DNA from 3 places in the Caloramator sp. E03 genome. Region 3 is predicted to be linked to each of the others. Evidence: riboswitches for the same ligand, from Rfam matches in the RefSeq annotation. Region 3 holds a riboswitch; each other region holds the start of a gene.
What was found. A riboswitch is a leader RNA that binds a small molecule or an ion and turns the genes downstream of it on or off. The one in region 3 is predicted to bind S-adenosylmethionine.

Region 1 (3,286 bases), 1.1 Mb from region 3:
TTAAAGGGATAGATAAAATAATACTTGTATCAGATGCTATGATGGCATGCGGGCTTTGTGATGGATTGTATAGTCTTGGAGGGCAAGATGTATATGTAAAAGATGGTCAAGCAAGACTAAAAGATGGTACACTTGCAGGTTCAACTTTAACTTTAAGTAAAGCACTTTATAATGCTGTAAATAACCTTAACATCACTTTAATCGATGCTATAAAGATGGTTACTTCAAACCCTGCTAAGCTTCTTAAACTTGATAATGAAATTGGATACATAAAAGAAGGCTTTTACGCTGATATAGTAATATTTGATGATGATATTAACATAAAACATGTTTTTGTAAATGGGGAAATGAAATTTTAATGTAAAATAAAAATAGCCCATTGGGCTATTTTTATTTTAACTCCTCAACTGCTTTCTTTATAGCTTCAACCTTGTCAAGCTTTTCCCATGGAAGGTCTAAATCTGTTCTCCCAAAGTGACCATAAGCTGCAACCTGTCTGTATATTGGCCTTCTAAGGTTTAAATTTTTAATTATTGAAGCTGGTCTTAAGTCAAATACTTTGTTTATAACTTCTACTATCTTATCATCTGGGAGTTTTCCTGTGCCAAAGGTGTCTACTTCAATTGAAACAGGCCTTGCAACGCCTATAGCATAAGCAACTTCAATTTCAAGTTTATCGGCAATACCTGCTGCAACAAGATTTTTAGCAACCCATCTTGCTGCATAAGCTGCTGAACGGTCAACCTTTGTTGGATCCTTTCCTGAGAAAGCTCCTCCGCCATGTCTTCCATAGCCTCCATAAGTATCAACAATTATCTTTCTTCCAGTAAGACCTGAGTCTCCTTGAGGTCCTCCAACAACAAATCTTCCTGTTGGGTTTATATAGTATTTTGTATTCTCATCAAGTAAATTATTTGGCACAACTTTTCTTATAACATGTTCTATGATATCTCTTTCTATTTGTTCTCTTGTAACTTCAGGGCTGTGCTGTGTTGATACAACTATTGCGTCAATTCTAACAGGTTTATCATCATGATATTCAACAGTAACCTGAGTTTTTCCATCTGGTCTTAAATAATCTAATGTTCCATTTTTCCTAACTTCAGCAAGCCTTCTTGAAAGTCTATGAGCCATTGCAATTGGAAGAGGCATCATTTCAGGAGTCTCGTTGCAGGCAAATCCGAACATCATTCCCTGATCTCCTGCACCTATTGCTTCAGCAACATCCATTTCTCCTTTTTTAGCTTCAAGGGCTTTATCAACTCCAAGAGCAATATCTGCAGACTGTTCGTCTATTGATGTTATAACTGCACAGGTATCACAGTCGAATCCATACTTTGCTCTTGTATAACCTATCTCTTCAATCGTCTTTCTAACAATCCTTGGAATGTCAACATAGCATTTTGTTGATATCTCTCCCATAACAAGAACCATTCCAGTTGTTACAGCTGTCTCGCAAGCAACTCTTGCCTCTGGATCCTGCTCTAATATGGCATCAAGTACCGCATCAGAAATTTGGTCGCATATTTTATCTGGATGACCTTCAGTTACCGATTCTGAGGTAAACAATCTTTTAACCATTTTTCTTCCTCCTTTATGTATAATAAAAAACCCCTTCTGTTAGAAGAGGTCTATTTTTCAAGAACCCTCATCTTCCAGAATACATAGATCCTGCTGGAATTGGCACCTTTCTTTTGCAGGTTGCCGGGTTTCATCGGGCCAGTCCCTCCACCTCTCTTGATAAGAGTTTAATACATATTAATTTTTACTAAGCAATAGTATCATAATAAATTAAATATGTCAACGGTATTGTTAGAAACTTATTTTTCTCCATTTTTGATTTTTGAGGACGGTTAGTGTGAAAATGTCCATTTACAAAAAAGGAAAAAAGTACAAGCCAAGGGACGGTTACTTATTTTATACACAATATCTGCAAAATTAGGGGTACATGCATAAAATATTTTATCTATTATTTAATATAATAAGTAACCGTCCCTGCTGTTGCCTTTGACAAGCCTAAAACTTTTTCATGTCGTCGTTGTGGCTACTTTTAGTCATGACCTGTTACTTATTATTTATAAATAAATAATAAATTAACCTCATCCCCTAAAGGTTATTATCTTTTAAGACCATTAATAATTTTTTATCTTGCATTAAATTGTCTATGAAGTATAAAAAGTAAGTAACTGTCCCTCTATTTTTTAAACATAAAAAAAGACGCTATATAGCGTCTTTTGGTGGAGGGAGATGGATTCGAACCATCGAAGTCACTGACAACAGATTTACAGTCTGCCCCCTTTGGCCACTCGGGAATCCCTCCTCGTATGGAGCCGGCTATCGGAATCGAACCAATAACCTACTGATTACAAGTCAGTTGCTCTGCCTATTGAGCTAAGCCGGCATATATGGTGGGAACAATAGGGCTCGAACCTATGACCCTCTGCTTGTAAGGCAGATGCTCTCCCAGCTGAGCTATGCTCCCTTTTTGTTTGCCGCACCGTTTAGCGACAATAATTAGTATACATAATATCAAAGCACAAATCAATCCTCAAATATAATTATTATTTTAATTTATATACACCATTCTTAATAATTCTTTTATTATCTCTTATAATCTATGTTATGCTTACATCAACATTTTTTAACTCCTTTATATATTATACTCTCTTCAAAATAAACCAAAGTATATTTTCATGGTAAAACTTTTAATATATAATGCTTATGTAAATCTTTTATAAATAAAATTATATATGTTCCATAAACTATTATAAACTAAATAAGGCGGTGTTAATTTGAAACAAATACTTGGAAGGTTAAGACGTGCAGTTGAAGATTTTAATATGATACAGGATAACGATAAAATAGCTGTTGGTCTATCTGGTGGTAAAGACAGTATGCTACTTTTATATGCTTTAAAGCTATATCAAAGGTTTTCACCACAAAAGTTTGATCTTTGTGCTATTACTGTAAATCTTGGATTCGATGGCTATAACCCATCCCCCCTCATTGACTTTTGTAAAGGCATCAATGTACCTTTAAATATAATAGATACTCAAATTGGAAAGATAATTTTTGAAGTTAGGCAGGAAAAAAACCCTTGCTCTATTTGTGCAAATATGCGAAAAGGTGCACTTAATAATGCCGCAAAGGCAATGGGTTACAACAAAGTTGCATATGCTCATCACTCTGACGATGTTGTTGAAACCTTTTTAATGTCATTATTTTTTGAAGGAAGAATAAATACATTCTCCCCAGTTGTCCATTTAGATAAAAAGGACATTTATGT
Region 2 (3,286 bases), 830 kb from region 3:
TTTGTTTGCTTATTTGTAGAACTTTCTTTAGAAGAACATCCAGTAAAAGAAAGAATTAATACTAAAATGATTGATAATAGAGAAAATATTTTTTTCATTGAAAAAACCTCCTATCGTTTGTCAAAAATTTTTGATAATAGATTTCCTGTATGCTGTATTATTTCTACAAGAATTATAAGGACTAAAATGGTTGCTATCAGCACATCAGTTTGAAATCTCTGATAGCCGTATCTTATAGCTAAATCTCCAAGTCCACCTCCTCCTATAGCTCCTGCCATTGCAGAATATCCAAGAATATTTATTATTGTAAGTGTTATTCCCAATATCAAAGAAGGCATAGACTCACGGATTATGACTTTAAAGATTATCTGCATAGTTGTTGCTCCCATTGATAGTGAGGCTTCTATGATACCCCAGTTTACTTCAAGAAGGCAGCTTTCAACTATTCTTGCTACAAAAGGGCATGCAGCAATGGATAGTGGAACTATTGCAGCTGTTGAGCCTATTGTTGTGCCAACTATTATTCTTGATAAGGGAAATATTGCTATTATCAATATGATAAATGGTACAGAACGTGCAATGTTTACAATAGTACTGAGAATGCGGTTTAATTTAACATTTTCACATATATGACCCTTTGAAGTTATAACAAGTATTATCCCAAGAGGTAATCCTAAAATAGTAGCAAATAGCGTTGAGAAAAATACCATATATATAGTTTCAATAAAAGATGGATATATTGTTTTAAATAAATCTATTAAGTAAGCATATATATTAGAAAGCTCCACTTTATATCACCTCAACATTAAGTTTAAATTCTTTAAGATAATTCAAAGCTTTGTCAATATCTTCATCTTTACCTGTCAGGTTAACAACAAGATTTCCAATTTGAGTGTTTTGAATAATATCAATTTTCCCTGATATTATATTTGCATCTACATTGAACTTTTTTACCATATTTGAGATAAGTGGCTTTTGAGCATCATCTCCTATAAATGTTAAATTTAATACTTTGCCTTTACTATTAAAGTCTTTAGGGATTTGATTTATAATGTCTTCTTTTAAAAAGTTTTTTGTAGTATAAGATTTTGGATTAGAAAATACATCTATTACACTGCCACATTCAGCAATAGTTCCATTTTCAATTACAGCAACGTTTTTACATAAGCTTTTAATTACTGACATTTCATGAGTTACAATTACTATTGTTATTTTATATTTTTCATTAATGCTTTTTAAAAGGTTTAAAATAGATTGAGTAGTTGAAGGATCGAGGGCAGAAGTTGGTTCATCGCAAAGTATTATATTTGGTTCATTAGCAAGTGCTCTTGCAATAGCAACCCTTTGTCTTTGACCACCTGATAGCTGTGATGGAAAGGAGTTGCTTTTGTCTTCAAGCTCTACAATTTTTAATAGTGCATTTACTTTTTCTTTTATTTCAGAATTACTAACTTTTGATATCCTTAGAGGGAAAGCAACGTTTTCAAAAACATTTAAATTCATAAGTAAGTTGAACTGCTGAAATATCATTCCAATTTTTTTTCTATATTCTCTTATCTGTTTTGAATTAAGGGATGTTATATCCTTCCCATCAATTATTATTTGTCCTGATGTTGGTTTTTCAATGAGATTAATACACCTTAAAAGAGATGATTTCCCAGCTCCACTAAGTCCGATTATCCCAAAAATATCACCATCATTAATTGTAAGATTTATATTTTTTAAGGCCTCAAACTGCGTATTATCTAGAGTATAGGTTTTATTTAGGTCAACAATATTTATCAATTTATTTCACCTCTTTAACATGATAATTACATAAAGTACAAAAATAAAAATTTAACAGGCTAAAACTTATAAATTTTAGCAAAATATTATAAAAATAAATTAAAAACATAAATTTGAGAATGAAAAGAGATTTTGAGGATATGAAGATAATAAAAAAACCTCTTTTCAATGAAAGAGGCTTATTACAATCCCCTCTCATCTCTCGGTATTTCTACCGCTGGAATTGGCACCATGCATAATGCTGGTTGCCGGGCTTCATAGGGCCAGTCCCTCCGCCTCTCTTGATAAGAGTACAATTTATATTCAACTTACATGCTAATTATAAAAAGCAATTGCTAAAATGTCAACTATTTTTTTTATAACATTAGTCTTAAATAGAAATATTAAAAAAATCAAAATTTTTTAGCAGGAAATACAAAGTGTTTGTAGAATACTATAAAAGGTGATAAATGTGGAATGTAATGTATATATAAACAATTTACAGAATAAATTTAGTAGATATTTTGACATTGAAAGGAATATAAATATATCAGGTACAGAAATTGACATGTTTGCTAAATACTTTGAAAGATGTGCAAGGACCTTAATTACTCAAAAGGATGTAATAGATGCTTATGAAAACAATGAAATTTGCTTTATTAAGTGCTATGAAGCTTTGAGTTTAGAAAAGGTATACGAATTTGAAAATTTTTTAAAAAATGCTGTAGCAAGATATGTAAAACCTCACAAGGAACACATGAGCACTTATATAACAGGGGTTATTGTATGTAAAGATGAAATTGATAGCGAATGCGTCAAGGAAATAAAAAAGTTTAAGTACAGCAAAGCATTCAAGTTCTTTTTGCATGGATGGTGTGAAGTAAGGTTTGTTGCAGTTGACCTCTTAAATAACAGTGTTATTACAAATAAGCAGGGTAAGAGCGTAAAAAAGGTGTATCAAATTACACCTTAAAATAAAAAAGGAGGTCTTTATATGAATTCCTTAGTTCTAATCATCTTAGGTATTATACTGTTCTTAGTTGCTTATGTAACTTATGGTTCATATCTTGCTAAGCAGTGGGGTATTGATCCATCAAGAAAGACACCAGCTCATACTTTAAGGGACGATATTGACTATTGCCCAGCAAATGCAAAGGTTCTATTAGGACACCACTTTTCATCTATTGCAGGAGCAGGGCCTATTTCAGGTCCTATACAGGCTGCAATCTTTGGATGGCTCCCTGTATATCTATGGATAGTTCTTGGAAGTATCTTTGTAGGTGGAGTACACGATTGGGGTTCACTTTTTGCATCAATAAGACATGACGGTAAATCAATTGGTGAAATAATAAGAACAAATCTCGGTGAAAAAGGTAAGAAGTTATTTAATATTTTTGCATGGCTGACTCTTGTTCTTGTTGTTGCAGCATTTACTGATATTTGTGCAAGCACATTTGCTTTTAATCCTCAAAAACCAGAAGTACTGACAGGAGCACAGGCAGGTACTGCATCAGTTCTTTTT
Region 3 (3,286 bases):
TCATCGGGCATGCCTCAACACACTTACCACATCTTATGCAGTTAAATTCCTCTGGGATAGCAGCTTCTTCTTCAGTTAAACATAATATTGCAGAGGTGCCTTTAACAACTGGAATATCTATGGAAAAAACTGCTGTTCCCATCATGGGACCTCCTGCAATTATTTTTGCAGGCTCTTTCTTAAATCCACCGCAAGCTTCAATAAGTTCTCTAAACGACATACCAAGCCTTACATTAAGATTTTTAGGTTCAGCAATAGCACCGCCCGTTACAGTTACAATTCTTCTCATAAGGGGCCTTCCTCTAAGAACAGCTCTTTCTATTGCAACCATTGTTTCCACATTTTGAACTATGCATCCAACATCTGCAGGAAGCTTTCCTGATGGAACTTCTCTTTTTGTTATTGAATATATAAGCTGTTTTTCTGCTCCTTGAGGATATTTAGTCTTTAAAACTTTAACTTCTATGTTCTTTTCATCTTTCACTATCTTTTGTACTGCTTCAATCGCATCCATCTTATTATCTTCTATTCCAATGTATCCTTTAGCTTCTGGGAATAAATGAAGTGCGATTTTTAGACCATCCACAACTCTTTTAGTTTCTTCAAGTAAAACTCTGTGGTCAGATGTAAGATATGGCTCACATTCTGCAGCATTTACAATTATTGTATCTATCTTCTTATCAGGAGGTGGTGCAAGTTTTACGTGAGTTGGGAATCCTGCTCCTCCCATACCTACAATACCAGCTTCTTGTATTATTTTTAGTATTTCTTCTTTTGTAAGATTCTTATAGTCCTCTCTTTTTTCCATACCTTCTACTTTTTCATAAAGTCCATCGTTTTCTACGATAACAGAAAGTACCTTTGAACCATTTGGATGAAGTACTGGTACAACATCTTTAACAGTTCCTGATACACTACTGTGTATTGGAGATGAAACAAATCCCTTAGCTTCTCCAATTTTTTGCCCCAGTAATACCCTATCTCCTTTCTTTACTATAGGTTCACATGGAGCACCTATATGCTGTATCATTGGAAATACAAGAATCTGTTTTGGTAATAAATATTCAATAGGCTTATGTTCTGTAAAGTGCTTACCATGAGGTGGATGCACCCCTTTTTTAAATGTTAGAACGCTCATAACAAATCCTCCATTCTTTTTTGAAAATGAAGCACATCTAATGTTAATCCCATCCAATACGGTGACAACATTCGACCATACAATTTTTATTTTATATTATTATAATAGCCATTGCAACATAGTTATTTTATTAACTAAATGCATTATGTTTTAATTTTCATACAATAAATGCTATACTTATACCATGCTTAATTTATATATCAATATTAAAATATGCTTCTGTATCAATTCCTATAATAAATAGTGTAATTTTGCATTTTAAATAAAAAACTACTCTTTTAAGTTGTAAATATTCAAAAAGTAAACCTTAAGTTTATATGATGTCTGCATATAAAAAATACTTGACAAAGTTATAAAGTAATGCTAATATTGAACAAAATTATTTATATTAAATTCTCATCAAGAGAGGTCGAGGGACTGGCCCAATGAAGCCTCGGCAACCTACAGGCTCATTTGCCTGAAAGGTGCCAATTCCTGCGCTTGATAAAACAAGCGAAAGATGAGAGAGGAAGGCTCTTATTAAAAGTACAATAACCTCTTTCATCATACTATGATGAAAGAGGTTTTATTTTTGGTTAATAAAATTTTATATAGAAGGAGAGATATATTATGAGTAAAAGAGAATTAAAATTTGACACGTTGCAAGTTCATGCAGGTCAGCAACCAGATCCTGCAACAGGTTCAAGAGCTGTTCCAATTTATCAAACTACATCTTATGTTTTTAACGATTCAGATCATGCAGCTAACTTATTTGCTTTAAAAGAATCCGGAAATATATATACAAGAATGATGAATCCAACAACTGACGTCTTTGAAAAAAGAATAGCAGCCCTTGAAGGAGGAGTTGGGGCTTTAGCCGTAGCATCTGGATCAGCTGCAATTACTTATGCAATTTTAAATATTGCTAGCTGTGGAGATGAGATAGTATCTTCCAACACCCTTTATGGAGGAACATATAACCTATTTAATTATACATTATCAAAATTAGGAATCAAAACTATATTCGTTAATTCCGATGACCCTGATAATTTTAAAAAAGCAATTACTGAAAAAACAAAGCTTATATACATTGAAACAATAGGTAACCCAAAATAAACCTTGTTGATATTGAAGAGGTTGCAAAGATAGCTCATGAAAATGGAATTCCTCTTATTATTGACAATACTTTTGGAACTCCTTATTTAATAAGACCAATTGAGTTTGGTGCAGATATAGTAATTCATTCTGCAACGAAATTTATAGGTGGTCATGGAACATCAATTGGTGGTGTAATTGTTGATTCGGGTAGATTTGATTGGGCTGCAAGTGGTAAATTTAAAGGTTTGTCAGAGCCTGATCCAAGTTATCATGGAATTAATTATTATGAAACTTTTGGAAAACAAGCTTATATTGTAAAAGCAAGGGTACAACTATTAAGAGATACAGGAGCTTCAATTAGTCCATTTAATTCTTTTTTACTTTTACAAGGACTTGAAACACTTTCATTGAGAGTAGAAAAACATGTATCAAATACTAAAAAAATAGCTGAATTTTTAAACAATCACCCCCTTGTATCATGGGTTAACTATCCAAGTTTGAAAGGAAATAAATACTATCATTTAGCTCAAAAATACCTTCCAAAGGGTGCTGGCTCTATATTTACATTTGGTGTTAAAGGGGGAGCAGAAGCTGGTAAAAAATTCAGTGAGAGTCTTGAAATTTTTTCACTTCTTGCTAATGTTGCAGATGCTAAATCTCTTGTTATTCATCCTGCAAGTACTACTCATTCTCAATTATCTAAAAAAGAGCAAGAAGCATGTGGGGTTACCCCTGACATGATAAGACTTTCAATAGGAATTGAAGATGTAGATGATCTAATTTATGACATAGATCAAGCATTACATAAAGCAACTCGTTAAATAAACATTAGGATAGGAGTGATATTATTGCTTATAAAAGATATTTTTAATCAAAAAAGGCCTGTTATATCCTTTGAAATATTCCCTCCAAAAAAAGAATATCCTATATCCACTATATATGAAACAATAGAAAAGCTGAAAGACTTAAACCCCGACTTTATCAGCGTAACTTACGGATCCGGTGGAGGAAATAGAGATAGAACTGTTGAAATCGCATCTACCATTAAAAATAACTATGGAATAGAATCTC

Region 1: another riboswitch for S-adenosylmethionine. It lies ahead of metK (methionine adenosyltransferase); the one in region 3 lies ahead of FDN13_RS01240 (homocysteine synthase).
Region 2: another riboswitch for S-adenosylmethionine. It lies ahead of FDN13_RS11465 (methionine ABC transporter ATP-binding protein); the one in region 3 lies ahead of FDN13_RS01240 (homocysteine synthase).

Annotation. Positions count from the first base shown of each region.
Region 1 covers NZ_CP040093.1:1,286,713-1,289,998, forward strand. The annotation lists gene nagA (N-acetylglucosamine-6-phosphate deacetylase) at 1-359, shown strand, start outside; gene metK (methionine adenosyltransferase) at 391-1,581, opposite strand; SAM riboswitch class I at 1,646-1,747, opposite strand; tRNA gene FDN13_RS06395 (tRNA-Tyr) at 2,236-2,320, opposite strand; tRNA gene FDN13_RS06400 (tRNA-Thr) at 2,326-2,401, opposite strand; tRNA gene FDN13_RS06405 (tRNA-Val) at 2,407-2,482, opposite strand; gene FDN13_RS06410 (ATP-binding protein) at 2,793-3,286, shown strand, end outside.
Region 2 covers NZ_CP040093.1:2,387,578-2,390,863, forward strand. The annotation lists gene FDN13_RS11455 (MetQ/NlpA family ABC transporter substrate-binding protein) at 1-98, opposite strand, end outside; gene FDN13_RS11460 (methionine ABC transporter permease) at 111-788, opposite strand; gene FDN13_RS11465 (methionine ABC transporter ATP-binding protein) at 790-1,785, opposite strand; SAM riboswitch class I at 1,978-2,076, opposite strand; gene FDN13_RS11470 (hypothetical protein) at 2,237-2,737, shown strand; gene FDN13_RS11475 (carbon starvation CstA family protein) at 2,759-3,286, shown strand, end outside.
Region 3 covers NZ_CP040093.1:232,244-235,529, forward strand. The annotation lists gene rsxC (electron transport complex subunit RsxC) at 1-1,138, opposite strand, end outside; SAM riboswitch class I at 1,532-1,644, shown strand; partial or broken gene FDN13_RS01240 (homocysteine synthase) at 1,748-3,036, shown strand; gene metF (methylenetetrahydrofolate reductase [NAD(P)H]) at 3,064-3,286, shown strand, end outside.